3 regions of the Nocardioides sp. W7 genome follow, and region 1 is predicted to be linked to each of the others. Evidence: predicted binding sites of a transcription regulator. Region 1 holds the regulator's gene; each other region holds the start of a gene.
What was found. Region 1 encodes LexA, which represses DNA repair genes until DNA is damaged. Its sites were predicted from a motif close to TCGAACANNTGTTCGA; they were not measured.
Positions count from the first base shown of each region.

Region 1 (10,210 bases):
GCCACACGTAGTCCATGAGGGACTGCGCCATCCGGACGTCGGGGTCGTCGGTGAGGCCGGCAGGCTCGAAGCGCAGGTTGGTGAACTTCGAGACGTAGGTCTCCAGCGGCACGCCGTACTGGAGGCCGATGCTGACCGCGATCGAGAACGCGTCCATCACGCCGGCCAGGGTCGAGCCCTGCTTGCCGAGCTTGAGGAAGACCTCGCCCAGCTCCCCGTCGTCGTGGGCGCCCGAGGTGAGGTACCCCTCGGCGCCACCGACCGTGAAGGAGGTGGTGCGCGAGACTCGCGACTTCGGGAGCCGCTTGCGGGTGGGGGCGTAGACGACCTTCTCGACGACCTTGGTCTCGACCACGGCCTCCGTCGCGGCGGAGACGTTGGAGTCGGTGCCCTTGTTCTCGCCCTTGCCGGACGACATCGGCTGGCCGACCTTGCAGTTGTCGCGGTAGATCGCGGTCGCCTTCAGACCGAGCTTCCACGACTGCAGGTAGACGTCCTCGATCTCCTCGACCGTCGCCGACTCCGGCAGGTTCACCGTCTTGCTGATCGCACCGGAGAGGAACGGCTGTGCCGCGGCCATCATCCGGACGTGGCCCATCGGCTTCAGCGAGCGGGCGCCCATCGCGGTGTCGAAGACCTCGTAGTGCTCCTGGCGCAGGCCGGGGGCGTCGATCACGTGGCCGTGCTCGGCGATGTAGGCGACGATCGCCTCGGCCTGCTCCTCCACGTAGCCGAGCTTCTTCAGCGCGCGCGGGATGGTCTGGTTGACGATCTGCATCGAGCCGCCGCCGACGAGCTTCTTGAACTTCACCAGGGAGAAGTCCGGCTCGATGCCGGTGGTGTCGCAGTCCATCATGAAGCCGATGGTGCCGGTGGGCGCGAGCACCGAGGCCTGCGCGTTGCGGAAGCCGTTCGCCTCCCCGGTCTTCACGACCGCGTCCCAGGCCTCGGTCGCGAGCTTGTGCACCTGGCTGTCGGCGATCGACAGGGTGCGGATCGTGTCGTTGGCCGCCTGGTGCTTGCGCATGACCCGCTGGTGGGCCTTGGAGTTGCGGGCGTAGCCGGCGTACGGGCCGACGATCCCGGCGAGCTCGGCGGAGCGCTTGTACGAGACGCCGGTCATCAGCGAGGTGATGGTCGCGGCCATCGTGCGGCCACCCTCGGAGTCGTAGCCCAGGCCCATCGCCATGAGCAGGGCGCCGAGGTTGGCGTACCCGATGCCGAGCTGGCGGTAGTCGACCGTGGTCTGACCGATGGCCTCGGTCGGGAAGTCGGCGAAGCAGATGGAGATGTCCATCGCGGTGATGATGAACTCGACCGCCTTCGCGAACAGCTCGCCGTCGAAGGTGTCGTCCTCCTTGAGGAACTTCAGCAGGTTCAGCGAGGCGAGGTTGCACGAGGAGTTGTCGAGCGACATGTACTCCGAGCACGGGTTGGACGCGGTGATCCGGCCCGTCTCCGGGTTGGTGTGCCAGTCGTTGATCGTGTCGTCGTACTGCAGGCCCGGGTCGGCGCACTCCCAGGCGGCCTCGGCGATCTTGCGGAACAGCTCACGGGCGTCGACGCGCTCGATGACCTCGCCGTTGGTGCGGGCGCGCAGACCGAAGTCGGTGCCGTCCTCGACGGCGCGCATGAACTCGTCGCTGACCCGAACGGAGTTGTTGGCGTTCTGGTACTGGACGGAGGTGATGTCGGCGCCACCCAGGTCCATGTCGAAGCCGGCGTCGCGCAGCGCGCGGATCTTGTCCTCCTCGCGCGCCTTGGTCTGGACGAACTCCATGATGTCGGGGTGGTCGACGTCGAGCACGACCATCTTGGCCGCGCGCCGGGTGGCGCCGCCGGACTTGATGGTGCCGGCGGAGGCGTCCGCGCCGCGCATGAAGGAGACGGGGCCCGAGGCGGTGCCGCCGGAGGAGCGGAGCAGCTCCTTGGAGGAGCGGATGCGGGAGATGTTCAGGCCGGCACCGGAGCCGCCCTTGAAGATGAAGCCCTCCTCCTTGTACCAGTTCAGGATCGAGTCCATCGAGTCGTCGACGGCGAGGATGAAGCAGGCGGAGACCTGCTGCGGCGACTCGGTGCCGACGTTGAACCAGACGGGGCTGTTGAAGGAGAAGTACTGGTGGACCAGCAGCCAGGTCAGCTCGTGCTCGAAGACCTCGGCGTCGACGTCGGAGGCGAAGTAGCCGTTCTCGACGCCCGCCTTGGTGTAGGTCTTCACCACGCGGTCGACGAGCTGCTTGAGGCTCCACTCGCGGGCGTCGGTGCCGACGGCGCCGCGGAAGTACTTCGTCGTGACGATCGTGGAGGCGTTGACCGACCAGAAGTCCGGGAACTCCACGCCGCGCTGCTCGAAGACGGACTCACCGGTCTTCCAGTTCGTCTGGACGACGTCGCGACGCTCCCAGGTGAGCTCGTCGTAGGGGTGCACGCCCGGGGTGCTGAACACCCGTTCCAGGGTCAGAGCACGCCCCTTCGCGGACGCACCCGTCGTCGTCCCGCTGACCGTCTCCGTCATGCCGTCTCCTCTGATCCCGTGATGTAAGTCGTTGTTGCAGTCGATGGTCGTCGAGGCCACCGACAGTCGTATCGGCCGTGCTGTCCTGCGTGTTGCTCCAAGTGGTGCGCCCGGCACGCAGCTTCCCCACTACGTGCCGGGCGGATCGGGTCAGCCCGTGGTGACGGGCTGAGGGACGGTGTCCCGAGAGGGTTGCCGCGCAACCTCCTCGACCACCGTGGGGGCGCGCTCGGCGCGCAGCATCGCGATCTCGTCCTCGAAGTCGTCGGCGGACTCGAAGGCCCGGTAGACGCTCGCGAAGCGGAGGTAGGCGACCTCGTCCAGCTCACGCAACGGGCCCAAGATCGCCAGGCCCACCTCGTTCGCCGGGATCTCGGCCGCCCCCGAGAGCCGCAGTGCGTCCTCGACGGCCTGGCCGAGACAGGCGAGCTGGTCCTCGGTGACCGGTCGGCCCTTGCAGGCCTTCCGGACTCCGGAGACCGCCTTGTCCCGGGTGAACGGCTCCGTGGCGCCGGAGCGCTTGAGGACCGTCAACTGCATCATCTCGACGGTGGTGAACCGCTTGGTGCACCCCGAGCAGGTACGCCGGCGCCTGATCGAGCCGCCGTCGTCGGCGACCCGGGAGTCGAGGACCCGGGTGTCGGCGCCACGGCAGTACGGACAGTGCATCTGGGTCTCCTTTCCGGGCACGCCTCAACCACCCCCGAAGAGGTGCGAGCTTGTGGATAACGGGGGGTTTCTCTGTGTAGAACACGCCGTTCGCTGTGAGTCTTCCGGCTCTACCTGTGCACTAGATGTGGATAACTACAGCGATGTAAGTACTAGATGTGGGGAACCGTACGCCTGCTGGCAGCGACGCGCAAGCGGCCCGGCGTGTCGCGGCCGAGCACATCCCGACCGCCCGCGAAACCGCAGGTCAGCGGCGTCCGAGCCGACCCGCCGCGCCGCTGTCGGGCTCGGACTGGGAGTGAACTGCCGGGGTAGTCCGTCACACCAGAGCGGCTAAGAGTCGGGCGGGTTCAATCGGTCGAAGCAACGTCAGGCTGCTGCCGGGTCTGACAGCAGTTCGGCCAGCGCTTGGGCTGGAGTCTTCAGGTCGAGGGTAGGTCGTGGCCGCTGGTTGAGGGTCGTAGCGATGTGGGCGAGGTCGTCGGCGGTGTGGACCGAGAGGTCGGTGCCCTTGGTCAACCAGAACCTCAGGAGCCGGTTGGTGTTCTCGTTCGTGCCGCGTTGCCAGGGCGAGTGCGGGTCGCAGAAGTAGACCGGCATGTCGTCGAGGGCGACCTGGATATCGCGGTAGCCGGCCATCTCGGTGCCGCGGTCCCAGGTCAACGACCGCCGTAGGTGGACGGGGAGCTTGCCCATCTCGCGGATCATCGCCTCGGCCACCGACGCGGCGTCGTGACGTCCGGGCAGGTGCAGCAAGATCACGAACCGGGTGGAGCGTTCGACCAGGGTGCCCACCGCCGACCCGTTCGCGGTGCCCAAGATCAGGTCGCCCTCCCAATGGCCGGGCACGGCCCGGTCGGCGACCTCAGCTGGACGATCACTGATCTTGAACGCCTCGCGGTACGGGCTCTTCGCCCGTCGGTCGACGCTTCCTCGCGGCTGGCGGGCCCGTCGTGACGTGGACAGGTTGCGGGCCAGGTCTTGGCGCAGGCTGCCGCGGGTCTGGACGTAGAGCGCCTGGTAGATCGTCTCGTGCGACACACGGTCCATGATCGTGCGTGGGTGATCACCACGCAGGACCGTGGCGATCAGCTGGGGTGACCAGCCTTCATCCATCCAGGCCTCGATCCGGCGACACAGTCCGGGGTTCTCGAGGAGTCGGAACGGTTTTGGTCGTCGACGCCTCAGCAGTGCCTGGCGGTGCGCCAAGGAACCGTAGTAGCTGCCGTCGGGTCCGCTGTTGCGGGCAATCTCGCGGCTGATGATCGACTTGTCCCGCCCGATCAACGCACCGATCGCTTCCAGGCTCGGTCCACGTCGCCCCGCACGCTCGGCAAGCAGCCGCTGCTGCACCCCCGCCGCGATCACCGCGCGATCCTCACTGCTCAACCGCCGACGCAGACCAGGCTCGCCCGACACTCCTCGCGCCGGGCGTTCATGCCCCGCAACAGTCCCGAGCCCACCGTCTGGTCCATGCAGGATCCTCAGCGTCACGGGCGCAGCCTGACGCCACCACACGCCCGCGGTATCGCGTGACACGCCCACCAACCGAGCCGAGTGCCACACCGAACGACCCGCACAGATCGAATCAAACAACCGCGCACGAACCTCGTACGGCAGCGGTCGACGTCCCATCACCAACACCTCACTCACTAGGTGTTGCTTCGACCGCCTGAGCCTGCCGTCGTCTCATCCCCGCTGGTGTGACGGACTACCCCGACGGCCCCGACAACGGGCCGAGCCCGGCCTCAGGCGCCGCGACCGACGAGGGCAGCGAGGTCACGCCACCACGACAGCCGGTTCGGTCGACCGTCGTAGTCGCGGCGCTGGTTGGCGCCGCTCGTCCCCGGGAGCACGAAGACCTGCGCGGGCCCGACGTACCAGTCCTGGACTCCCAGGTGCGGCCGTCCCGGGCGACCAAGCGCACGCGCGGCCTCGTGCGCGACGCCCTTGCTGGTGAACGCCAGCCACTCCGGTCGCCACCGCTCCACCTTCGCCGCCAGTTCGTCGACCTCCACCCAGCGCGGGTCCCAGTGCCCCACCAGGTCGGTCAGCCCGAATCCCAGCTCGGCGACCAGCCGGTCCTCGTCGGGGCGCAGCCGGCGGGGGCTCAGCCCGCTGAGATGGAGCGACTCCCAGAAGCTGTTGCCCGGCGAGGCGTAGTAGTGCTCGCGCCACTTGGTCGACTCCGCGCCGGCCAGGCCGCAGAAGACCACGATCGGCTCAGGACCCACGATGTCCGGAAGCACCTCCACGTCTTCACTCTCCGGGCCGCACCAAACTCAGGGCACGGAGCTGCCGCCGGATGCGCGGGTCCTCCCACACCGTGTGGGTCGGTGCGACACAATGACCGGCGTGGCGGGCGAGGGAAAGCGAGCAGGGTCGCGACGTGCCGCACGCCCACCGCGGACCTTCCGCCCCCGACTGCTGCTGCTCGCCGTCGGGGTGACCCTGGCGGTCGTCGCCTGGGGCTACCTTGTGTACGCCGCCATCGACTTCGGCGCGAGCGCCCGATCCGGTGACGAGCGCGCCTGGCTGTTCCTCGCCCTCGCCTCGGCCGGCGCGATCGCCTGCCTCTTCCTCGGCCTGATGATGGTCGCCCGTCTGCTCCGCGGGCTCGGCATCACCGCTCCCCCGCCGTCACCGGAGTCCCCCGTGCCGTCGGAGACGGCGGACCGGACCCCGCCCGCGCCGCGCCCGCCCGGTGGCCGGCGCGCGGCCCGCTGACCCCCTCGGACACCGAAACGCCGCAGGGGCGGGGCCACCTCGTGGCCCCGCCCCTGTCTTCCCCGGCTCGCCAGCCGGGGTCGAAGCGGCTGGCGAAGTCTGTGGTGGCGCTACTCCGTCGGGACCCGGAGCTCCTGGCCGGCGAGGAGCACCGTCGACTCCAGGCCGTTGAGGCGCTCGATGTGCTCGATCATCTCCTGGACCTGGCCGTCCTCGGCCGCACCTGCCGCGATGTCCCAGAGGGTCTCGCCGGTGCCGACCGTGACGACCGTCGTGGGCTCCGCGGTGCCCGGCTCGGGCGTGGCCACCGACCCGGCGGCGAGCATCAGGCCGATCCCGAGCACCAGGGTCAGCCCGAGCAGGAAGATCACCAGCCGGCCGCGCCGGGTGAGCCGGAGCTCGCCGCGAGTGAGGGACAGGTCGGACATCTGCATCGTGCTCATCGGGACCTCCTGGGGAAGTGGCGGTCAGCCTGGGTGCCTGGCCACGAGCGAATGTCTATCCGCGCCCACCGACAGTCCGGTGCTGGCCAGCTGGTCGATCAGACGTTCGATCGAACATGTGTGCGAGACTAGAGCACCTGTTCGAACGAAATCAAGAACCGGGGGAACATTTGTTCGAACGGATCGGGACGACACGCCCTTCGAACACATGTTTGAAGCCGGAGCCGCATCTCGGTACGGTGAGCCCACGAGCATCCCGGCGAAAGGCATCACCATGGCCACGAAGAAGAACGTCCGCGAGCTGCCCGACGGGCCGCCCGACGCCACCGGACTGACCCCGCGCCAGCAGCGCGTGCTCGCGCACATCAAGGACTGCATCGAGAAGCGCGGCTACCCGCCGAGCATGCGCGAGATCGGTGACGCCGTCGGGCTGACGAGCTCCTCGAGCGTGGCGCACCAGCTGAAGTCGCTGGAGGAGAAGGGCTTCCTCAAGCGCGACCCGCACCGGCCGCGCGCGCTGGAGGTGTTCCTGCCCGAGGTGATGGCCGCGCGGCGTGCCCTCTCCGGTGCCGACGAGTCGTCGTACGACGAGACCGGCGTCGGCGACGCCGCCCCGGTGCCGACCAACGTCCCCCTGCTCGGGCGGATCGCCGCCGGCGGACCGATCCTGGCCGAGGAGCGCTACGAGGACGTCTTCCCGCTCCCCCGTCAGCTGGTCGGCGAGGGTGAGCTCTTCCTCCTCGAGGTCGCCGGTGACTCGATGGTCGACGCCGCGATCTGCAGCGGTGACTACGTGGTGATCCGCAAGGAGCAGACCGCCGAGAACGGCGACATCGTCGCCGCCCTCCTCGACGGCGAGGCCACCGTCAAGACCTTCAAGCGCAAGGACGGGAAGGTCTGGCTGATGCCCCACAACGAGGCCTACGACCCGATCGACGGCACCCACGCGACGATCCTGGGGAAGGTCACCGCGGTCCTGCGCAAGGTCTGAGCGAGGAGGCTGGACCGGGCCGTTCACGAGGGCGGGCGTGCGAGGATTGCCCGCCCGCTCCCTCCCGGTTGGAGACCTCGTGCCCGCACGCCACCGCACGCTGCTCGCGACCGTCGGCGCCGCCGTCCTCGCCGCCGCGCTGCTGACTCAGCCGGGCGCCGCCTCAGGCGCGAGCGGCTGGGACGGCGAGCCGGTCGGACACCCGATCGAGGGCCCGGCAGCCCGCGCCGCCCAGGTGCTCGAGGAGGCGGACGGCCTCCTGCGCGGCAGCTCGTCGGGCCGCGACGCCAGCCTGGTGCTGCTCGAGCTCGCCCGGAGCCGAACCGCTCTCCCGGCGGCCCGCCGGGCGGAGGCCGATCGGATCCTGGCCCGACCCACGGACAACCCCGACCCCCAGCAGTTCGGCTACCGGGCCGGCGCCCAGCCGACCGCGGCGTGCCAGGACGGCTTCTGCGTGCACTGGGCGCGCCAGACCTCCGACGCCCCCGATCTCTCCGACGGCAACGGCAACGGCCGCCCCGACTACGTCGACCTGGTCTTCACGACCCTGGCCGAGGTCAGCGGCACCTACGCGGGCGCCGGCTACCGCCGCCCGGTCGCGGACGGCATCCGCGGTGGCGGACTCGACCAGTTCGACGTCTACCTCGTCGACAGCGGCACCCGCGGGGACGGGATCTACGGCTACTGCGCCCCCGAGGGAGTCACGAGCGCCCAGCAGCGCAGCGCCACGGCGTACTGCGCGCTCGACAACGACTTCGCCGAGTTCCCGTCCCACACCCCCACCGAGAACCTCCAGGTGACGCTCGCGCACGAGTACTTCCACGCGGTCCAGCTGGCCTACGACCTCACCGAGGACCCGTGGTTCCTCGAGTCGACGGCCACCTGGGTCGAGGACGAGGTGTACGACGGCGTCAACGACAACGTGCAGTACCTCCGGAACAGCCCGATGAGCCAGCCCGGGGTCCCGCTCGACCAGGGCGAGGGGATGCGGGTCTACGGCAGCTGGATCTTCTTCCGCCACCTCAGCGAGGTGGAGCCACGCGCACAGGGCGGGCTGCCCACGATCATCCGGGAGATCTGGGAGCGAGCCGCCGGACCGGCGTACTCGATCCAGGCCGTGGAGGCCGTGCTGGGCGAGCGCGGACGGTCGATGACCGCGACCGTCGCCCGGTTCTCCGCCGCCAACCGCCATCCCAGGAGCAGCTACGCGGAGGGCTCGCGCTACCCCGCGACCACGCCGGAGAGCAGCGCCCGGGTCGCGCGCGGGCAGAGCCGCCGCGCCGCGCTCACCCTCGACCACCTCGGCAGCGGGACCCTGCGCTACCGACCCGACACCGGTGCGTCCCGGCGCGCCGGCAGGCTCCGGATCACCGTCGACCTCCCGCGCCGCAGCCGACCGACGGCCGCGGTCCTCACCGTGCGTCAGGAGTCGGGCCGGCTGCGGACCCGGGTCGTGCGGGTCGACCGGTCGGGGGGCGCCCGGATCACGCTCCCGTTCGCGGCCGGCCGGGTCAGGTACGTCGACGTCACGCTGGTCAACGCCGCCACCCGCTACCGCTGCGGCCGCGGCACGGTCCACTCCTGCCGGGGCCGCTCGCTCGACGACGACCTGACCCTGCGGGTGCAGGTCCGCGCGCTGGCGTAGTCGCTCAGGCCTCAGCCGGCGGCGAGCCGGGCCAGGGCCTTGCGGACCACGGCCGGGTCGGTGGTGGTCCACATCGGCGGCAGGCTGGACTTGAGGAAGCCGCCGTAGCGAGCGGTCGCCAGCCGAGGATCGAGGACGGCGACGACGCCGCGGTCGGAGGTGGTGCGGATCAGTCGACCGGCGCCCTGCGCCATCAGCAGCGCGGCGTGCGTGGCGGCGACCTGCATGAACCCGTTGCCGCCGGCCTTGTCGGCCGCCCGCTGGCGCGCCGACATCAGCGGGTCGTCGGGACGCGGGAAGGGGATCCGGTCGATGAGCACCAGCTGGCAGGTCTCGCCCGGCACGTCGAGGCCCTGCCACAGCGACAAGGTGCCGAACAGGCAGGTGTGCGGGTCGGCGACGAACTGCTTCGCCAGCTCGGGCAGCTGGGCGTCGCCCTGGGCGAGCGTGGTCAGGTGCGGCAGCCGCTCGCGGACCACCTCTGCGGCGGCCTCGGCGGCCCGCCGCGACGAGAACAGCCCGAGCGTGCGCCCCTCGGCCGCGTCGACCAGCTCGACGATCTCGTCGAGCTGGGCCTTGACCAGGCCGTCGCGGCCGGGCGGCGGCAGGTGGCGCGCGACGTACAGGATGCCCTGCTGCCCGTAGTCGAACGGCGAGCCGACGTCGATGCCGCGCCACGGCAGGCCGCTGCCGGCGGCGTGCGCGTCGGCGGGCGCGCCCTCCAGGACCCGCTCACTGGCCTTGAGCCCGACACCGGTGGCCACTGCGCCGAAGTCGCCGCCGAGCATCAGGGTCGCCGAGGTCATCACGACCGTCTTGTCGGTCAGCAGCTTGTCGCGCATCGTGCCCCAGACCTGGAGCGGCGCGACGCAGAGCCGCGGCGGGAGCCGCTCGGAGCCCTCGGTCAGCCAGAGCACGTCGGCGTCGGAGCCGGACGCCATCCGTTCGGCGGTCGCGAACACCTCCTGCACCGCGCCCCGGGCCTGGGTGCGACCGGCGTCGGGGTCGCCGTCCTTGTCGGGCTTGGGGTACGCCGAGTAGCAGGCGCGCGCGGCGTCGCGCACCAGCGCCAGGGCGTCGGAGAGCTGCTCGGGCAGCTGCTCGAACCGGCCCGGGCTGGCCTCCCCCATCGCCGCCCGCAGCGCGTCGGCGGCATCGGCGAGGTCGTCGGCCTCCGAGCCGTCGACGTGGCGCTGGGAGCGACGGGCCGAGCGCTCGAC
Region 1 is NZ_CP095078.1:1,926,705-1,936,914, reverse strand. It holds gene MUB56_RS09160 (vitamin B12-dependent ribonucleotide reductase) at 1-2,515, opposite strand, end outside; gene nrdR (transcriptional regulator NrdR) at 2,666-3,184, opposite strand; gene MUB56_RS09150 (IS30 family transposase) at 3,554-4,678, opposite strand; gene MUB56_RS09145 (mismatch-specific DNA-glycosylase) at 4,933-5,439, opposite strand; gene MUB56_RS09140 (hypothetical protein) at 5,540-5,911, shown strand; gene MUB56_RS09135 (LysM peptidoglycan-binding domain-containing protein) at 6,022-6,354, opposite strand; gene lexA (transcriptional repressor LexA) at 6,629-7,345, shown strand; gene MUB56_RS09125 (MXAN_6640 family putative metalloprotease) at 7,425-8,990, shown strand; gene MUB56_RS09120 (ATP-dependent DNA helicase) at 9,002-10,210, opposite strand, start outside.

Region 2 (10,210 bases), 2.2 Mb from region 1:
GCTTGCGACGCAGGGTGAGCGTGGCCCGGCTGTGCAGCTGGCTCACGCGGGACTCGGTGACGCCGAGCACCTGACCGATCTCGGCCAGGGTGAGCCGGTCCCAGTAGTAGAGCGCGATCACGATCTGGTCGCGCTCGGGCAGCTCGCGCACCGCGCGGAGGAAGCCGTCGGGCCAGTCCTCCCCGGCGCCCGGCAGGTCGTGCGTCGCGGGCACCGCGTCGTCGTCGCCCGTGGTGGCCGCCTCGAGGCTGACCAGGTTGGTGTAGCTGGTGTCGGCGTAGAGCTGCTGCAGGTCGGCCACGCTGATCCCCAGCTCCGCGGCCACCTCCTGGTCCTCGGGACCCCGACCGAGCCGGCGCTCGAGCGTCGCCTGGGCGGCGTTGACGTCGCGGATCTTCTCGCGGACCGACCGGGGCACCCAGTCGGTGGAGCGCAGGCCGTCTACGATCGCGCCGCGGATCCGGGCGATGGCGTAGGTCTGGAACTGCAGGCCGCGCGCCGGGTCGAACTTGTTGACGGCGTCGAGCAGCCCGAGGACGCCGTCGGAGGTCAGGTCGCTGCTGTCGACGCTCGACGGCAGACCGGAGCGGAGCCGGCCCACGACGTACTTGACCAGCGGCGCGAACCGCAGGACCAGCTGGTCCCGGGCCTCCGCGTCGCCGGTGTCCTTGAACCGTCGCCAGAGGTCGTCGAGCTCGTCCGGCGGTGTGGATGTCGGCATCCGTCCTCCTCCTGAGGCAGTGCGCGGCCACAGTAGTGGCTGCGGACGGCCTCGGCGGGGGAGTTCGAGGAAGTGAGTGCTCAGTCGTCGAGGAAGGCGATCTCCTGGAGCAACCCGAGGTTCTGGCGCTCGGGAACCGGCGGGGCGTCGACGACGGCGAGCCGCGGGATGCCGGACACGGCGGGGGTCCACGCCTCCTCGAGCGGGCCGGGCTGCGCCGGACCGAGGACGGCGTCGAGCGGGTGGGGGAGCTCCGTCGGCATCGCGATCGAGTCCGGCACGAACGTCGTCCGTGGAGCGTCCGCGACCGGGGCGAGCGGCTCGGAGTCGGTCACGTCGACACTGAGCGGGCTGTCGGCGGCGGCCTGCTCGGCCGGGGCCTGGAGCGCGACGCCGAGGATGACCCGGGTCAGGGCGGCCATCGAGCGCAGGGTGGCGCGCACGGTGGCGGCGTCGAGTGTCGGCTCGTCGCGTGCCGGCTGGTCGAGCGCCGGCTCGTCGAGGGGTGCGAACCGGGGGTCGTCGAGAAGGGGCTGGGTGCTGGGGTACGAGCTCATCTGGTGCTCCCTGGGGTGGCGCCGCTGCTGTCGATCGTGCGGGGCTCGACGCTCAGCGTGGTGCTGACCTCGGCGAGACCCTCGAGGAACGGGAGGCGCTTGAAGAGGAGGGTCGGCGCGGTCGCCGTACCCGTGACGTCCACGCTGTTGTCCGCGTAGACGAGGAAGTCGTCCTCGGACAGCGTGATCCCGTGCTTGCCGGCCTCGGCCCGGGCGGCCTCGAAGGCCGCCACCGCCGTCTGCGGCGTGGGGACGTCCTCGTCGCGGTGGGCCACGACGGCGGCCGCCTGGTAGCCCGCCTCCTCGAGCTCGTCGGGCGTCGAGAGCCGGGTCAGCAGCACCGAGCCGCCGTCGATGGTCAGCAGAGCCGCGACCACCGCTACCGCGGTGAGCGACCCTTTGATCAGTCCGTTCGCCATGTTCCCCCCCAGTTGCGATCGAGCGACGTCCGCCGTGCGCCCGGTCCCGGGCCGGCCTGATTCGACCGGCCCGGGACCGAGCTGTGCGACTGGGTCAGCAGCCGGCCGCGAACTCCGTCTGCAGGCCGCCGCTGGCGGAGTCGTAGACCGCACCGTCGGTGTCCGGGTCGTCCGCGCTGGAGTTGGGATTCAGGACGACGATGCAGTACGTGCCGGTCTCGGTCCCCGGCTCCAGGGCCAGAGTGTTGTTGTCCCCGACCTTGAGGTCCTCGAGGACCGCGTCGGCCGTGCCGGCACTGGCCTCGGTCTCTGAGGGGATCGCATCGGCGGGGTGGTCGGTCATCCACGTCTCCACCAATGCGGCGGCGTTGCGGGCATCCGACTTCATGCCGGCGTCGATGCCCTTCTGGCGCTGGTTCAGGAAGGCCGGGATGGCGATGGCGGCGAGGATGCCGATGATGATGATGACGACGAGGAGCTCGATCAGGGTGAAGCCCTGGTCCTTCTCCTTCATCGACCTCTGCAGTCGAGCGAGCATGGTGTTTCCCCTTTGCGGAAGGTGTGGCTGGTGCGGCGCCCTGCGCCCCTCCCCGGGGTCAGGTGCTCTGGTCGATGGGTCTTGTCGGCCCCGCCGGTACGTCGCTTGAGTGGCACCCGAAGAAATCCCGGCCGGTCTGGTCCGCGTCCGGCCCCAGGCCCGATCGCTCAAGTCGGACGGTGCGAGCGCCGATCTGCCCTTCGGTTGAGCACGCAACCGAAGGAGGGGTCATGTCGTCGTCCGCACGAAGGAGCCACGGGGCCCCAGCGCGCCGCGACGACGGCATGACCCTCATCGAGGTGGTCGTCGCCCTCGGGCTGTTCCTGGTGATCGCCGGCGCCGTGCTGAGCCTGCTCGGCAGCGCGATCCGGCTGGCCAAGGAGGACCGGTACCGGATGGTGGCGACCAGCCTGGCGACCCGGGAGCTGGAGATCACCCGGGACGCGTTCACCGCGCGCACCGGCGGGCCGACCTCGATCACCACCAACCAGGTGGTCAACCCGAACCCGCTGCCCGGCGGCGCCGCCGACCGGCCGCTGGTCGTCGACGACGTGCCCTACACCGTGACCCGCACCGCCCAGTGGGCCCAGGTCGGGTCCACGGCCGCGTCCACCTGCGACGACGGGAGCACCGCCGAGCTGGCCTTCCTGCGGGTGCGGGTGGAGGTCACCTGGCCCGGCCTGGGCGAGCGCCCGCCGGTGTCCACGGACACGGTGATGACGCCGCCCAAGGGCACCTACGCGCAGAACACCGGCCACATCGGGGTCCGGCTGCTGGACGCGGAGGGGGAGCCCCTGGTGGGCACGTCGGTGAGCGTCGCCGGACCCAGCGGCACCACCAGCGGCGTCACGGCGGCCGACGGCTGCGCGGTGTTCGCCTTCCTGCCGGAGGGGTCGTACGTCATCTCGGCCGCCCTGGCCGGTCACATCACCCGGGACGGCACCACCTCGAAGACCATCACGGTGCTGCCGGGCCAGCTGGTGCGCACCGTCCTGGAGTACGCCCTGGCGAGCCGACTGGTCGTCACCTACCAGACGACGGCCGGTCACGAGCCCAAGGGCGCGACGGAGTTTCCGGTGACCCTCGCCAACAGCGCACTCGTCCCGAGCGGGACCACCGTGCGCCGGGGGGCGGTCGACAGCTCCGGCACGCAGACCGTCGACAGCCTGTGGCCCTACCCGGCGGGGTACGAGGTCTGGGCGGGGGCGTGCACCGACAGCGATCCGTACCAGAACGACCAGGCCCGCGAGCTGGTCGCCGCGGCACCCGGCGCGACGAGCACCGTGACGCTCCCGCTGGCGGCGGTCCAGGTCACCCTGAGCGGGAGCGGTCGAGGCAACAAGGACGTCACCGCGACCCGGGCCGACGACGCCGGCTGTCCCGGTGGGGCGAGCATCGCGCTCGGGAAGACCAACGCCAGCGGGGTACTCAAGACCAGCCTCCCGTACGGGCGCTGGAAGCTCTCGGCGAACGGCAGGAGCAGCGAGCGGACCTTCGACTGGGCCGGGAGCTACCCGGCCGCGGTGACGCTGTCGTGAACCGGGCGGTGGACCCTCGTCGGCCCCGGGACGCGGGCATGACCCTCGCCGAGCTCCTCGTCGCCATGGCCGTCTTCACGATCCTGCTCGCCGGCGTCGGCGCGACCTCGGTGCTTGTCATCCGGACCACGTCCACGCTGGAGAACCGGCTGGACAACGCCACCCAGACCCAGGTGGCGGTCGATGGCGTGAGCAAGGTGCTGCGCACCGCCGTCCTGCCCGCGCAGGCCACCGAGCTGGCCTGTCCGACCTGCGCGGAGACCGCGCTGGTGCAGGCCAGCCGGACCCGGGTGCGCTTCTACGCGAACCTCAACACGGTCGGCTCGGCGCCGCTGCTGGTGACCCTCGAGCTCGAGCGTGACCCGAGCGCCGCCCAGCCGTCCGCGCAGCTGGTGCAACGGACCCAGCAGCCGATCGTCAACACGGCCGCCGAGTCCTACAGCTACTGCGACCCCGCCGCGCCGACCTGCCAGGTGCGGAGCCGGGTGCTGGCCCGTGGCCTGCCCTGGCCGCTCGTCGACACCCTCCACTACTACAACTCCGAGGGCGCGTTGATCCCCGAGCCGACCGTCGGCAGCACCGACCTGCCGATGGTGACCACCGTCGAGGTGTCGCTGCGGGTGCAGACCGTCCGGGGCAACGCCCGCTACCGGGCCGCGACCGTCTACAAGCGGGTGCGGCTGCCCAACGCCGAGATCAACGTCCTGGAGGAGAACCGATGAAGCCGACTCGCGACCGCACTCGCTCTCGCGACCAGGGCTCGGCGTTGATCGTGGTGCTCGGGACCACCATGGTGCTGATCATCCTGGCCACCGTCGCCGCCACCGCGGCGATGAGCACCAACCGGGTCGCCCGGCACTCCAGCGACTGGAACCAGGCCCTCGCGGCCGCCGAGGCCGGGGTGGACGACTACCTCGCCCGCCTGAACAAGAACGACCTCTACTGGCGCACGGCCACCGACTGCGCCAACACTGCGATGAAGCGGCCGAACGTCGGCTCCTGCTCCTGGGGAGCCGGCACCCCCGTCGGCTGGGTGCGGGTGCCCGGCGCCGACCGGGCCGAGTACCACTACGAGGCCGAGACCGCGAGCACCCCGGTCAACGGCACGGTGCGGCTGACCGCGACCGGCCGGGTCGGCGAGGTGACCCGCTCCGTGCAGACGGTGCTGCGGCGCGGCGGCTTCGGGGAGTTCCTCTACTACACCATGTACGAGGAGATCGACCCGGCGAACGACTCCACCTACGACGGCACCCCGCGGAGCACGACCTGGGCGGCGACCAACTGCGTGCGCACCTGGTGGCCGACCGCCAGCCCGCGGCACTCCGACTGTGTCAACATCCAGTTCGCCGGCGGCGACGTCATCAACGGCCCCCTGCACACCAACGACCGGATCCTCACCGGCGGGGCGGTCCGCTTCAAGGGCACCGCCACCACCTCCTGGCCGGACTGCGCCAAGCCCACCGGCAAGCAGTGCTACGCGAAGGCGGGCTCGTCGGCGAACCCGATCTTCGAGAAGGGCATCAGCTACCGGTTGCCGATCGAGCTGCCCGACACCGCCGGCGACCTGCGCACCTACGTCGACGCCACGAAGACCGAGCAGCCCGGGTGCCTCTACACGGGGCCGACCCGGATCAAGCTGGTGACGTCCACGGCGACGTACTCGACCATGCAGGTCTGGAGCCCGTACTCCCAGACGACCCTGAACCCCGGGTGCGGCAACGCGACCGACTTCAAGGACCACCCGACCACGGCGCAGACGCTGACGATCCCGCACAACAACCTGATCATCGTGCGCGACCTCCCCGCCGGGGGGCCGACCCCGGTGACGAACGCCAACGGTTCGTGCAAGAAGGAGACGATCGGCGGCTACCCCCTGGGCGACGACTGGAACGAGACGCTGAGCGACGCCAACTGCCGCTACGGCACGCTGTACGTCGAGGGGACCCTGAAGGGGCGACTGACGCTCGTCGCGGACAACAACATCATCGTCACCGACCACCTGAAGTACCACGGCGGCAAGACCGGCACCGAGGCCCTCGGGCTGATCGCCGGCAACTCGGTGAAGATCTACCACCCGGTCAAGAAGCCGACCTCGGGCACCACCTTCACCGATCTGGACCGCCCGGAGGGCAAGGGCAAGTTCAAGAACGCGGTCGTCCAGGCCTCGATCCTGACGCTCCTGCACAGCTTCGGCGTCCAGGCGTGGGACAAGGGCACGACCAGTGGTCTGGGGACCCTGAGCCTCTTCGGCTCCTTCGCCCAGCGCTACCGCGGCCCGGTCGCGACGACCGGCGGCACCGGCTACGAGAAGAACTACGAGTACGACACCCGACTGCGCTTCGCGCCCCCGCCGTACTTCCTCGACCCGGTGCGCTCGGCCTGGGGGATCAAGGCGTACGGCGAGATCTCCGCCGCCTACTGATCCGCGCGACTTGCGGCACAAGCGGGCGTCTCCGATCTCACTCCGCGCGGCAGGAGCAGTGCGGGCGGCAGCAACGCCTAGCCATGCTGGCGCCCGGGGTCGTTGCGGTCGTTGCGGTCCCGGACGTGAGAATGAGCTGGCTCGACGAGACACATCGGCGGGTCGGGGCGATCTGTCCTCACTCGCGCCGTCGCCCGATAGACGCGAGAGGAGGTTGTTCGGGTTCCCTCGTCCGCCACCCGAGTCTCGTTCACGGCCACGCCACGAGCCGACCGAGGTTTCTCGGTAGCACCGCGCACTTCGCGGCGGGTGCGGACGGTCGACTCACCCGCGTCGGGGGAGGCGGACTCTCCGTTCGGGCCGAGAGATTCATTGCCACGGTCGTGTCCGAAATATGGGTCACCCCGGTCGGGCGGGGCTGACCGAAGGGAGCACAGTGATATGCGCAATGTAGCGGCAATCACGTCCATCGTGGTCGGAGTCATCATGGTGATCGCCGGGGTCGCCACCTGGGTGGTCATCTCCACCACCTTGGCGGACCAGAAGATCACCGTCGCCGACGACGCCGACTGTGCCGCAGGCGACGACGTGAACGGCCCGATCTCGGCGTACTGCCAGGCGGACGTCATCGACCACCACACCCAGGAAATCACCGGCGGAAAGACCTACGCCGAACTCGACCGGGAAGATCCGGTCCGAGAGACCGCGATGGACTCCGCGTTCCTGCAAGCGTCCTTGTTCACCTCGGTCGTCGCCTTCGGGGTCGCAGGCATGGCGGTCGTCCTCGGCATCGTCCTCACCCTGATCGGCTTCGGGATGCGCGCACCTGCTCCTGAGCGCGCGGATACCGCCGCCGCGACCTAGGTGGCGGTTGTCCGACCCAGTGGTTAGTCGGAGAGACCGCGCCCGGTCGCGTACTCCACCCAGTCACCCGCCCCGACGTCGGGACATGCCGCTGAGGCGGCAACGCGCGTTGCCTGGGCGTCGGCGGGGAACCGACCACCTTGCCGGACGCGGTCGAGGTTCACGTCCTGCTCAGCACGGCCGTCGGGGTAGCGGACGTCGTAGCGGACGACGCGGCGCTGGCCACGCAGGAGGCGGGTCTCAGTAGTTGCCGTTGCTCGAATCGCCACGGGTCCCGCCTCAGTCAATGGTGATGCTCGTGATCGGTGCGCCCGGCGGAAGCGACCTGACCTGACCGTGAATCTCGCCCGCCAGGTTCACTGATACGACGAAGTCCGAGATCTCCAGGTTCTCTGTCGAGAGTTCTCCGCCCAGAACCGGCGGAACTCTGAATGACGGACCTGATCAGTCGCGGGCATCAGCCGACGGCTTCGGCGTCCTTCCCCGCCCGATCATGAGGTACTCGTCCTTTGCCGATGGGCTGTTGATGTTGGCTTGGAGTGAGGCAGCGTCCGGCCAGACCCGATGCAGCTGCCCTCCTACCGTGTCCAGGAACCAGAACGAGCCGTCCTCAGCCTGCAAGAACACAGCGCCGAACGCGTTAGTCAGCGACGGCGACATGTCGGCGAGCCCTTCGAGCCAGTCCCACGACGCCAAGGCTTGGGCATAGGTGTCGGCGCCGAAACGGCGGATCATCTCCATGCCGTCTCCTAGAACTACGGTGCATTGCCACGGCGCTGATGGTCGTCGGCATGGCAGTGGTCGGATCGGTGACGGCGCTCATCGCCACGTGGCTGGTCCGAAACGTCCAGCGCGACGAGAGCCGCCGGAGGTGGCGGCCTGTGGAAGAACACTCCAATCGAACTGGTGTTCGACTAGAATCGTGGTGACAACCCGCACCGTCGTGGAGCTCTCGGAGGCTCGCATGGACCACCCGATCCTGGTCGCCACCCAGGTCATCGACAGTGCCCTGAAGTCCGTGGCCGACGTGAACGCGGCGTTCATGACCACCCGCGACAAGGGCGCCGCCCTGGTCGAGCTCGCGGCCCTCGAGGACCGGGTGGCTGAGCTGCGCCTGCGGGTCACCGCCGACGCCGGTGACGTGGCCGAGGAGACCGGGGCGCGGGATGTCGGGGCCTGGATCGCCGCGGCCACGCGGCGCCGTCGGAGTGACTGCGCGGCCGACCTGCGCCTCGCGGTGGCGTTGGCGGATCGGCCGGTGCTGGCGGCGGCGCTGCGTGACGGCCAGGTCAACCTCGGCCAGGCCCGCGCGATCGCTGGCGCCTTGGCCGACCTGCCGGCCGCCGTCGACCGGTGCGTGGTCAACGAGGCCGAGACGGCCTTGGTGGGGTACGCCGCCCGCTTCGATCCGATCGAGCTGCGTCGCCTGGGTGGCCGGATCCTCGACGTCGTCGCCCCGGAGATCGCCGAGGGTGTCGAGGCCCGCCAGCTGGCCGACCTCGAGGCCTCCGCGCACCAGCGGATGCGCCTGGGCATGCGGTCTCAGGGGGACGGGACCACCCGGATCAGCGGACTGATCCCGGACGCCTCGGCCGCCCGGCTGGCGACCTACCTGCACGCCTTCACCAACCCCCGCCGCGACGACGCCCATGCGACCGAACCCGCGGAGTCGCGGCGGACTCCCTACGGCCGACAGGCCGCCCGGGCGTTCTGTCAGCTCCTGGAGACCCTCGACCCGTCCCGGCTTCCCATCCACGGCGGCGACGCCACCACCCTGGTGATCACCATGTCGCTGGACTCCCTGCGAGGCGAGCTCGGCACCGCGACGCTGGGCAACGCGGCTCCGGGCGACTCGGTCGACCGGATCACCGCCGATGAGGCCCGCCGCCTGGCCTGTACCGCGAAGCTGGTCCCCGTCGTCCTCGGCGGGAAGGGCGAGGTCCTCGACCTCGGCCGGTCGCAGCGGCTGTTCACCCGGGCCCAACGCCGGGCGCTGGCCCTCACCGATCACGAATGCCGCGCCGACGGGTGCCACATCCCGGCGCCGTGGTGCGAGGCGCATCATCGACATCCCTGGTCAGCCGGCGGGCGCACCGACCTGGCCGACGGGATGCTCCTCTGCTCCCACCATCACCACCGGGCCCACGACCCGACGTACGCCGCCGATCGACTCCCGGACGGCGGAGTCCGCTTCCACCGACGGACGTAGCTGACCCGGCTGTCATTGACGGCCATTGACGGCCATTGACGGCCATTGACAGCCAGGTCGGCCGTCGAGTTCGTGCCGACAGAATGATCCTGCGCGTCCAGGTCGGCTCCGGTGTGCACGGCACTTCCATCAACGGTCAGGACGATCGCGACGAGATGGGGATCGGCGGGGAGCCCGCCGAGTTCGTCACTGGCCTGGCGCGAGTGCCGCGAGGCATTGAAGGGACAAGCGAGATCGAGTTCGAGCAGTACCAGCGGCACACCGTGTGGGACGAGCCGGGAGGGCTGAGCAATCGCTCGGGTGCCGGCGACTTGGACGTGATGGTCCGCTCGACGCTCAAGTGGTGCCGCCTTGCCCCGTGCGTCGGGAACGGGGTCGTTGCGGGGCGCGCCGTCAGTGGGCGTGGGTCGCCACGGTCCGGCCCTCGCTGGCCTGGACGACGACGAATCCCTGACCGCTGAAGGCGAGCTGGAAGGCCTCGCCGGAGCCGCGACCGATGAGGGCACCGGCTCCCGCGGTGCGCCGTACGGTCGTGGTGAGGGAGGAGGACCAGGCCACCGCCGACTGGATGTCGGCGTACGTCGGGGCGTCGACGTTGAGGACGACCGGTGCGCCGTGCGTGGTGATGGCGACGGTGCCGGTCCCGGTGAAGGTCGTGTTGAAGACGCCGCCGGCCATCATCGAAGCGCCCTCCACCCGCTTGATGTCCCAGGTGAGGGAGGTGTCGAAGGCCAGGACGTTGCTGCCGTTGACCGTGAGGGCGTCGTTGTCGAGGTTGACCAGATGGATCTCCATCGCGTCGTCGGCGAAGAAGACGTCTCCGCGGCCACTGACCTTCATCAGTGGCATGCCCTCACCGGTGAAGGCCTTCTTCAGGAACTTCCCCATGCCACCGGAGCCCTGGTAGGCAAAGTCGACCTGTCCTTGGTAGGCGATCATCGC
Region 2 is NZ_CP095078.1:4,078,608-4,088,817, reverse strand. It holds gene MUB56_RS19325 (FliA/WhiG family RNA polymerase sigma factor) at 1-721, opposite strand, end outside; gene MUB56_RS19320 (hypothetical protein) at 802-1,278, opposite strand; gene MUB56_RS19315 (hypothetical protein) at 1,275-1,697, opposite strand; gene MUB56_RS25960 (prepilin-type N-terminal cleavage/methylation domain-containing protein) at 1,792-2,235, opposite strand; gene MUB56_RS19305 (prepilin-type N-terminal cleavage/methylation domain-containing protein) at 2,310-3,773, shown strand; gene MUB56_RS19300 (prepilin-type N-terminal cleavage/methylation domain-containing protein) at 3,770-4,495, shown strand; gene MUB56_RS19295 (pilus assembly PilX N-terminal domain-containing protein) at 4,492-6,195, shown strand; gene MUB56_RS19290 (aromatic ring-opening dioxygenase LigA) at 6,682-7,059, shown strand; gene MUB56_RS19285 (hypothetical protein) at 7,504-7,800, opposite strand; gene MUB56_RS19280 (HNH endonuclease signature motif containing protein) at 8,024-9,268, shown strand; gene MUB56_RS19275 (AIM24 family protein) at 9,662-10,210, opposite strand, start outside.
Region 2: the regulator LexA is predicted to act here: its motif matches at 7,958-7,973, upstream of MUB56_RS19280 (HNH endonuclease signature motif containing protein).

Region 3 (10,210 bases), 1.8 Mb from region 1:
AACAGCACCGGGTTGTCCTCGTAGATGCCGACGACCTCCCAGCGCTGCTCACCGGTGGGCATCTCGATCTCCAGGTCGTCACCGACCTCGAGTCCCTCGTCGTCGGCGAAGGTCTCCTGCAGCAGCACGGTGTCGTCGCGCAACGCGGTGACGTCACCGGCGGCGGCCCGGAGCTCGAGGAACTCGGCGCCGTCGGCGTCGATGCCGACCAGACCCTGCGGCGAGCCGTCGATCGTGCCGCCGGTGTAGCGCTGGCGGACCACCCGGACGACGCCCTCGACCGCCGAGAGCCGTTCGGCGACCTCGGGCGAGAACGACCCGGCGACCACGTTGCTCACGACGAAGTCGCCGACGAAGTTCTCCTCGATGGACTTGTCGACCGAGGCCTTGGCGGAGTCGCCGACGATCGCCATCGTGCAGGCCAGGGCGAGGCCGATCATCAGCGCGGAGGCCGTCGCGGTCGTACGACGGGGGTTGCGCAGGGAGTTCTGGCCGGCGAGGTTGCCGACGGTCCCGAACAGCCGGGCGAAGACCGTGCGGGCCAGCGCGAGGAACGGTCGGCTGATGACCGGGCTCGCGGCCGCGACGCCGAGCAGGATCGCGAGTACGCCGGCGCCGACGAACCAGCCGCCGTGCGGCACCTCGACGATGTCGCCGAGGCCGGCGAAGAGCGAGGCCAGGCCGGCGGCGACGAGCACCACCCCCACCTGGAGGCGGCGCTGGATGGTCGACTCCGGCAGCACGATGTCGTCGCGCAGCGCCTGCACCGGCGCGATCCGGGTGGTGCGCAGCGCCGGGAGCAGTGCGGCGGCCATGGTGACCACCACCCCGATGGCGTACGCCGCCACGACGGTCCGCGGCGCGAAGATCAGCGGCTGACCGGACAGGTCGAGCCCGACCTGGGCGAAGACGGCGCGCAGCCCGATCGCGAGCAGCACCCCGAGCCCCAGCCCCAGGGTCGCCCCGAGCAGGCCGAGCACCAGCGCCTCGAGCTGGACCGAGCCGAGCACCTGCCGTTTGGAGGCGCCCAGGGCGCGCAGCAGCGCGAGCTCGCGGCTGCGCTGGGCGACCAGGATCGAGAACGTGTTGACGATCAGGAAGGCGCCGACGACCAGGGCGATGCCGGCGAAGACCAGCAGGAAGGTGGTGAGGAACGAGATCGCCTCGAGCAGGTCGGAGGCCGCCTCGTCGGCGGCGTCGTCGCCGGTGACCGCCTCCAGCCCGTCGGGCAGCTCGGCCTCGACCCGCTCGCGCAGGTCCTCCTGGGAGACCCCGTCCCCGGCGGTGACCCAGAGGTCGGAGTAGGCGTCCGCGCCGGCCAGGAAGAGGTCCTGGGCGGTCACGGTGTCGAAGACGGCCAGCGTCGCCCCGTTGAGAGAGCCGCCCTCCGGGAAGCCGGCGATCCCGACCAGGGTGGGCGCCAGGGTCGCGGTGGCGCCCGCGGTGTTGAGCGAGACGGCGTCGCCCAGCCCGTAGCCGGCCTTCTCGGCCGTGCTCTCGTCGAGCACGACCTCCCCGCCGCCGGCGGGCTCGCGGCCCTCGGTGATGACGAGGCCCTCGAGACCGTGTCCGGCCGGGGCGCCGGTCCAGTTCGACCCCAGTGACGGCGGACCGAAGCCGCCGACGACCTTGTCGTCGGTGTCGAGCACGACGACGTTCATCGCCGAGACGTTGCCGTCGACGCGCTCGGCGCCCTCGACCTGTGCCAGCCGGTCGACGAGGTCCGCCGGGACCGTCTGCGTGGACAGGTCGCCCATCGCCGTCATCGCGCCCTCGGGTCGGACGACGACGTCGCCGACCGTCGAGGCGAACAGCGCCGTGAAGCTGCGGTTCAGGGTGTCGGAGAAGACCAGCGTCCCCGCGACGAACGCGACTCCGAGCACGATGGCGAACGTGCTCATCAGCAGGCGCACCTTGCGCCCGAGGAGGCTCTTGAGGGCGGCGCGGAGCATCGGCCCGGTCCCCTACGCCGTCATCCGGGTCATGACGTCGAGGACCTGCTCGCGAGTCGGCGAGCGCAGCTCGTCGACGACCCGGCCGTCGGCGAGGAAGACGACCCGGTCGGTGTACGACGCCGCCACCGGGTCGTGGGTCACCATCACGATCGTCTGGCCCAGCTCGGCGCTGCGGCGCAGCAGCTCCAGCACCTCGGCACCCGAGCGCGAGTCGAGGTTGCCGGTCGGCTCGTCGGCGAAGACGATCTGCGGCCGGCTGACCAGGGCCCGCGCGACCGCGACCCGCTGCTGCTGGCCGCCCGAGAGCTCGTTGGGCTTGTGGCGCAGCCGGTCGCGGATGCCGACGGTGTCCACGACCGCGGCGTACCACTCCGGATCGGGCTTGCGGCCCGCGATGGCCAGCGGGAGCAGGAGGTTCTCCTCGGCGCTGAGCGTCGGCACCAGGTTGAAGGACTGGAAGACGAAGCCGATCTCGTCGCGGCGCAGCCGGGTCAGCGCCTTGTCGTCGAGGCTGCTGAGCTCCTGGTCGCCGACGAAGACCTGACCGCTGTCGGCGGTGTCGAGAGCCGCCAGGCAGTGCATCAGGGTGGACTTGCCGGAGCCGCTCGGCCCCATCACCGCGGTGAACTCGCCCGCGTGGATGTCGACCGTGACGTCGTCGAGGGCCCGCACCTGCGCCTGCCCGGTGCCGTAGGTCTTGGTGAGGTTGCGGACCCGGCAGGCGATCGTCGGAGTCTCGGGGGCGGCGGTCATGACCAGATGCTCGCGTGTCCCACCGACAGTGCGCCACCGGGTTGACCCCGAGCGGTCCCTGAGCTCACCCCTCGCGTATCGAAAGTCTGTTCGATACGATCGGATCATGGACTTCCAGAGCTCGCTGTTCCAGGCGGCCCCCGCCGGGGTCACCGACTTCTCCCGCCTGGAGCGCCGCGAGCTGTCCCGCGGCGCGTGGGTCGACGTCCTGCCCGCCTGGGTCCCGGACGCCGACGACGTGTTCGCGCGGCTGGTCGCCGACGTACCGTGGCGCGCCGAGCGCCGCCAGATGTACGACCGCGTCGTCGACGTACCCCGGCTCGTGCACACCTACCTGATCGGCGACCCGCTCCCCCACCCCGGGCTGGACGAGGCGCGCGACGCGCTCAGCGAGCACTACCTGTCCGAGCTGGGCGAGCCGTTCCGGACAGCGGGATGCTGCTACTACCGCGACGGCCGCGACAGCGTCGCCTGGCACGGCGACACCATCGGCCGCGGCAAGACCCACGACACGATGGTCGCGATCGTCTCCCTCGGCGACCCCCGCAAGCTGCACCTTCGGCCCCGCAACGGCGGCGACGCGGTCGTGGTCGAGATGGCCCACGGCGACCTGGTCGTGATGGGCGGGTCCTGCCAGCGCACCTGGGAGCACGCCGTACCCAAGGTCGCCCATGCCGGTCCGCGGGTCTCGGTGCAGTTCCGGCCGCTCAACGTGTTCTGAGCCGCCCCGTCGCCCGAGCTCGCTCGGGCGACGAGGAAGCGGCCAGGTCGAGTAGCCGCGCGACCGACGTATCGAGGTCGCGACCGGTGTATCGAGACCGAGCACCGGGGTCTCGATACGCTCGCTGGCGCTCGCTACTCGACCAACGAAGCCTGGGCTCGCAATTCGACCAACGAGGCCTGGCGCTCGCTACTCGACCAGCGAGGGCGGCGGCGAGTTTGGCCCGCCGTAGTTGGCTGGGCAGGTGACCACCACCCCCACCGACAACCTCGCGGCCGCCAGCGGCACCTTCACCCTGGGCGGCGACCTGCCCGTCGTACGCCTCGGGTACGGCGCGATGCAGCTGACCGGGCCCGGCGTCTGGGGCCCGCCCCGCGACCACGCCGAGGCCGTCGCCGTCGTACGCCGGGCCGTCGAGCTCGGCATCACCTTCATCGACACCGCCGACTCCTACGGCCCGTTCTACTCCGAGGAGGTGATCCGCGAGGCGCTGCACCCGTACGCCGACGACGTCGTGGTCGCCACCAAGGCCGGGCTGCTGCGCACCGGACCGGACGTCTGGGTCCCCTGTGGCCGCCCGGAGTACCTGCGCCAGCAGGTGGAGACCAGCCTGCGCCGCCTCGGCCTGGAGCGGATCGACCTGTTCCAGCTGCACCGGATCGACCCGACCGTCCCGCTGGCCGACCAGGTCGGCGAGCTCGCGACACTGCGCGAGGAGGGCAAGCTCCGCCACCTCGGCCTCTCCGAGGTCGACGTGGCGCAGCTGCAGGCGGCCCAGGAGGTCGCGCCGATCGTGTCGGTGCAGAACCTCTACAACCTCGCGAACCGGTCCGCCGAGGCACTGCTCGACCACTGCGAGGCCGAGGGCATCGCGTTCATCCCGTGGTTCCCGCTCGCGACGGGGGCTCTGTCGAAGGACGACGGACCGCTCGCCGATGCCGCCCGCGAGCATGGCGCGACGCCGTCCCAGCTGGCCCTGGCCTGGCTGCTGCGGCGCTCTCCGGTGATGCTGCCGATCCCCGGCACCTCCAAGGTCGCCCACCTGGAGTCCAACACCGCCGCCGCCGGCCTCGAGCTGAGCGACGCGGAGTTCGAGCGTCTCTCCGCCGCCGTCGGCTGAGCGTGTGCTCCCCGGTGCCGGCGGGCACCGGGGAGCATGAGCGAGTCGACCGATCCCGCACCCCCCGAGCCGCAGGCACCGGCCTCAGAGACCCGCCATGACGAGCCGCCCGCGAAGGATCCCCTGCGCGGGTCCCGCACCAGCGGCGCCTGGGTCGCGGTCGTGGTGGCCTCGGTCGTCCTGGTCCTGCTCGTCGTCTTCATCGTCCAGAACACCCAGTCGGTGGAGGTCTCCTACCTCGGCTGGGAGGGTACGGCGCCGCTCGCCGCGACCCTGCTCATCGCTGCCGCCGCCGGGATGCTCATCGCCATCCTCGCCGCCTCGCTGCGGCTGCTCCAGGTGCGCCGCCGGGTCAAGCGCGACCGACGCTGACCGACTGACGCGCGCGGCGGGGTACTCCGTCACACGAGCGGGGTCCCGGGGGCGATCCGCCCCTCTGGTGTGACGGACTATCCCCGGCGCCGCCCGATAAGCCAGCCCAGCAGCAGCCCGACGACCGCCGCGGCGACGACGTTGCCGTACGCCTTCACCAGCACGGGTACGACGGCCGCGCCCAGGTCGACCGAGTCCGGGGCCTGCGCGCGCGCCGGCGGGGGCCGGGACGGGGCCGGTCGCGGCGGCGGGGCGGCAGCGGGCGGCGGTGAGCCGTCCACCGTCGCCGGAGCCGGTTCGGTGGACTGCTCACCGGCGTGCCGGCCCGGCGGTGAGCCGTCCACCGTCGGCGAAGCGGATTCGGTGTCCTGCTCACCGCCCGCCTCGCCGCCCGCACCGGCCGGCGGACCCGAGAGCCGCTGCTCGAGGCAGGCGACGAACTGCCCCAGCAGCTTGTCGGAGACGTCCTGCATCACCCCGCGCCCGAACTGGGCCGGCTTGCCGGTGATCGCCAGGTCGGTGAGCACCTCCACCTCGGTGCCGTCGGCGCCGACCGCCATCGAGAGGGTGACCGTGGCGCCGGCCGTGCCGTTGCCGCGCTTGTCCTTGCCGTTGGCCTCGACCACGAACCGGTGCGCCGCCTCGTCCTTCTCGACGAAGCGGCCCGAGCCGTTGTAGACCAGCGCGATCGGGCCGAGCTTGACCTTCACCGACCCGGCGAAGGTGTCGGCATCGACCGAGGAGACCGTCGCGCCCGGGAAGCACTCCGCCACCGACGCGATGTCGTTGAAGTGCGCCCAGGTCTCCTCTACCGAGGTGGGGACGGTGAAGCGGTGCTGGAGGTCCACTACGCGCCCGCCGCGGCGAGGACCGCACGCCGGGTCAGCACCCGGGCCAGGTGCCGCCGGTAGTCCGCGGCGCCGTTGAGGTCGGAGGGCGGGTCGGTGCCCTCGGTCGCCCGCTCCGCGGCGGCGCGTACGACGTCCTCGGACAGCGACTGGCCCGCCAGCGCCTCCTCGACCGCCCGGGCGCGCAGCGGCGTCGAGCCCATGTTGGTCAGCCCGACCCGGGCCTCGAGGATCAGGCCGTCCTCGACCCGGACCGTCGCGGCGACCGCCACGATCGGCCACTGGTGGGCGACCCGCACGAACTTCTCGTAGTGCGCCCCCCAGCCGGTCCGCTTGGGCAGCCGCACCTCGGTGAGGATCTCGTCGTCGCCGATCGCGGTCTCGAAGAGGCCGACGAAGAAGTCGTCCGCGGCCACGGTCCGGGTGCCACCGGGTCCGGCGACCACGAACTCGGCCCCGAGCGCGAGCGCGGGGGCGCCGAGGTCACCGGCGGGGTCGGCGTGCGCGAGCGCCCCGCCGAAGGTCCCCCGGTGCCGGACCTGCGCGTCAGCGAGATGCTCCACCGCCGCCGCGATCAGGCCCGCGTGCTGGGCCACGAGCGGGTCGGAGCCGACGACGGAGTGCGGGGTCATCGCCCCGATCACGATCGCGTCGCCGTCGTCGCGTACGCCGCGCAGCGACGGGATCCGGCCCAGGTCGATGACCAGCTCCGGCGCGTTGAGGCGCATCCGCAGCACCGGCAGCAGGCTCTGCCCACCGGCGATGATCTTGGCGTCGTCGCCGTGCTGGGACAGCGCGGCCAGGGCCTCCTCGACCGAGGTGGGCGCGAGGTAGTCGAACGGTGCGGGGATCATTCGGGGCCCCCGTTCGAACCGGAACGAAGTGAGGATTCGGATGGGGTGAAGATCACTGGCCCGCTCCTTCCGTAGAGGACCGACCGGGTTGCTCCTGGTTGCCGGCGGCACCACCGGCTTCGAAGTGCGGCATCGCCGCTTCCTCCGTCGCAGGACCACCCGAGGCACCGTCGCCGTTGATCGCCTTCCACACCCGCTCGGGCGTGCAGGGCATCTGGATGTCGCTGACCCCGAGGTGACGCACCGCGTCGACGACCGCGTTGACGACGGCCGGCGTGGACGCGATGGTCCCGGCCTCGCCGACGCCCTTGGTGCCGAGGGTGTTGGTCAGCGACGGGGTGGTCGTGTGGTCGACGTCGAAGCTGATCGTGTCGGCGGCGGTGGGCAGCAGGTAGTCCACGAACGACCCGCTGACCAGGGTGCCGGAGTCGTCGTACACCGCCTCCTCCCACAGCGCCTGGGCGATGCCCTGCACCAGTCCGCCGTGCACCTGGCCGGCGACGATGAGCGGGTTGATGACGTTGCCGATGTCGTCGCAGCAGACGTACTTGCGCATCTTCAGCGCACCCGTCTCGGTGTCGACCTCCATCGCGCACAGGTGGGTGCCGTGCGGGTAGTTGAAGTTCACCGGGTCGAAGGTCGCGTCGCTGTCGAGCGACGGCTCCATCCCGTCCGGCAGGTCGTGCGCGGCGAAGACCGCGGAGGCGATCTCCTGGATCGCCACCCCCTGGTCGGTGCCGCGTACCGAGAACCGGCCGTCCCCGAACTCCAGGTCGTCGGCCGACGCCTCGAGCATGTGCGCGGCGACGACCTTGGCCTTCTCGACCACCTTGTCTGTCGCCTTGACCAGCGCCTCGCCGCCGACGACCAGCGACCGGGAGCCGTAGGTGTCCAGGCCCTTGTGCGCCACCTGGGTGTCGCCGTGCAGCACCTCGACGTCCTCGAAGGGCACGCCGAGCCGGTCGGCGACGATCTGGCTGAACGCCGTCTCGTGGCCCTGACCGTGGGCGCTGGTGCCGGTGACGACCTCGACCTTGCCGGTGGCCAGCATCCGCACGCTCGCGTGCTCCCAGCCGCCCGCGCCGTAGTCCAGGGAGCCGAGGACCCGCGAGGGCGCCAGGCCGCACATCTCGGTGAACGTCGAGACGCCGATGCCGAGCTGGACCGGGTCGCCGGACTCGCGCCGGCGGCGCTGCTCCGCGCGCAGCTCGTCGTACCCGAACATCTCCTTGGCCCGCGCGGTCGCCGCCTCGTAGTTGCCGGAGTCGTACTCCAGCCCGGCGACCGTCGTGAACGGGAACTCCTCGTGCTTGATCCAGTTCTGCTCGCGGATCGCCAGGGGGTCCACCCCGACCTCGGCGGCCAGCTCGTCCATCAGCCGCTCGATCGCGAACGTCGCCTCGGGGCGTCCCGCGCCACGGTAGGCGTCGGTCCAGGTCTTGTTGGTGAGCACGGTCTGGACGGCGAACCGGTACGCCGGGAACTTGTAGATCGCGTTGTACATGAACGCCCCGAGGACCGGTACGCCGCCGCCGACGAGCGAGACGTACGCGCCGAGATCGGCCAGCAGGTCGACCTTGAGCGCCTTGACGTTGCCCTGCCGGTCGGCGGCCAGGGTGAGCCGCTGCCACTGGTCGCGGCCGTGGTGGGCGCTCATCAGCGACTCGCTGCGGGTCTCGGTGTACTTCACCGGCCGGCCCGTCCGGCGGGCCAGCGCCACGGTGATCCACTCCTCCGGGGTGGTCTGCAGCTTGCCGCCGAAGCCACCGCCGACGTCGGGCGCGATCACCCGCAGCTTGGACTCCGGGATGCCGGTCGTGGCGGCCAGCGCGAAGCGCAGGATGTGCGGGATCTGGGTCGCCGACCAGACCGTGAGCTGCTCGCCGGTCGGGTCGACCACGGTCGAGCGGGGCTCCATGAAGGCGGGGATCAGCCGCTGCTGGCGGTACTCCCGCTCGATCACGATCCCGTCGGACCGGGCCTCGGCGATCGCGGCCTCGACGTCGCCGCCGGTGCCCGCCTCGTTCGAGTCGAAGATCCACAGTGCCGACTTGTTGGTGCCGAGGTCGGGATGGGCCAGCACGGTGTCCGCCGCGGACTCCCTCAGGTCGAGCGCGGGCGGCAGTACGTCGTACTCGACGTCGACGAGCTCGGCGGCGTCGCGCGCCTCGGCCGCCGTGCGGGCGGCCACCACCGCCACGATCTCGCCGGCGAACGCCACCCGGCCGGTCGCGACCGGGAGGTGGGTCGGTGCCTTCTGCTCGGGCGTGATCGGCCAGGCGTTGATCAGCACGCCCTGGAAGTCGCCGAGCTCCTCGCCGGTGACCACGTCGACGACGTTGGTGGCCGCCTTCGCGGCGTTCGTGTCGATGCTGGTGATGGTCGCGTGCGCGAACGGGCTGCGGACCATCGCCAGGTGCAGCATCCCGGGCAGCACGATGTTGTCGGTCCAGCGGGTCCGGCCGGTGATCAGCCGCTGGTCCTCCTTGCGCCGCCGGTCGCGGCCGATCTCCTTGCGGGTCTCGGCGGCCGGCGCGTCCTGGACCGCGGTCATGCCGGCACCGTCCCCGCCGCGTGCTGGACCGCCCTCACGATGTTGTGGTAGCCGGTGCAGCGACACAGGTTGCCCTCGAGCCCGAGCCGGATCTCCTCCTCGGAGGGCTGCGGGTTCTCCTTCAGCAGGTCGATGCTCTGCATGATCATCCCCGGGGTGCAGAAGCCGCACTGCAGCCCGTGGCACTCGCGGAACGCCTCCTGCACCGGGTGCAGCTCGCCGTCCTTGGCGAGCCCCTCGACGGTGGTCACCTCGGCCCCGTCGACCTGGACCGCGAGCACGTTGCACGACTTCACGCTGGTGCCGTCGAGATGCACCGTGCACGCGCCGCAGTTGCTGGTGTCGCAGCCGATCACCGTGCCGGTCTTGCCGAGTCGCTCGCGGAGGTACTGCACCAGCAGCATCCGCGGTTCGACGTCGTCGGCGACCTGCTCGCCGTCGACGGTGAGGTTGATCCGGGTCATGGACTCTCCCTTGTCGGTGCGGGACCTGTGATGCGGGTCACGCTAGGGAGCGATGGTTGGCAGCCCGTTGGTCAGCGCCGCGCGACGGCCAGCCGCCCCTTCAACAGAGGTACGGCGGGGTGCGCGCGGCCCCCCGAGCCCCCGGTCAGCCGGGCCAGGCAGACCTCCAGCACCTCGGCGTCGTACGGCGCGAGCTCGCTGTAGCGGACCACCGCGTCGGGCTGCGGGTCGGCGAGCAGCGCCTCGCGGACCGCGACCGCGACGTACTCGGCGAGCTCGCCGAGCGCCGGACTGTTGGTGCCGGGCAGCAGGTCGCCGCCGTACGCCTCGACGGCGGCCGCGACGTGCCCCCGCCGCAGCAGCCCGAGCACGTGGTCGACGTCGGTCGCGACCGGCATCAGCAGCCGGTAGGGGCGCGAGGAGAGCTGGCCGCCCAGCGCCGAGCGCAGGTGGGAGACTTCGGCCTTGAGCGTGGAGAAGGTGACCTGCTGGTCACCGTACACGGACGCGTGCAGCTGCTCCAGCGAGAGCCCCTCGGGGTGCATCGCGAGCAGGGCGAGGATCTCGGT
Region 3 is NZ_CP095078.1:135,431-145,640, forward strand. It holds gene MUB56_RS00730 (ABC transporter permease) at 1-1,952, opposite strand, end outside; gene MUB56_RS00735 (ABC transporter ATP-binding protein) at 1,965-2,708, opposite strand; gene MUB56_RS00740 (alpha-ketoglutarate-dependent dioxygenase AlkB) at 2,815-3,429, shown strand; gene MUB56_RS00745 (aldo/keto reductase) at 3,674-4,549, shown strand; gene MUB56_RS00750 (lipopolysaccharide assembly protein LapA domain-containing protein) at 4,586-4,921, shown strand; gene MUB56_RS00755 (SRPBCC family protein) at 4,999-5,769, opposite strand; gene MUB56_RS00760 (xanthine dehydrogenase family protein subunit M) at 5,769-6,623, opposite strand; gene MUB56_RS00765 (xanthine dehydrogenase family protein molybdopterin-binding subunit) at 6,676-9,177, opposite strand; gene MUB56_RS00770 ((2Fe-2S)-binding protein) at 9,174-9,641, opposite strand; gene MUB56_RS00775 (transcriptional regulator) at 9,713-10,210, opposite strand, start outside.
Region 3: the regulator LexA is predicted to act here: its motif matches at 2,787-2,802, upstream of MUB56_RS00740 (alpha-ketoglutarate-dependent dioxygenase AlkB).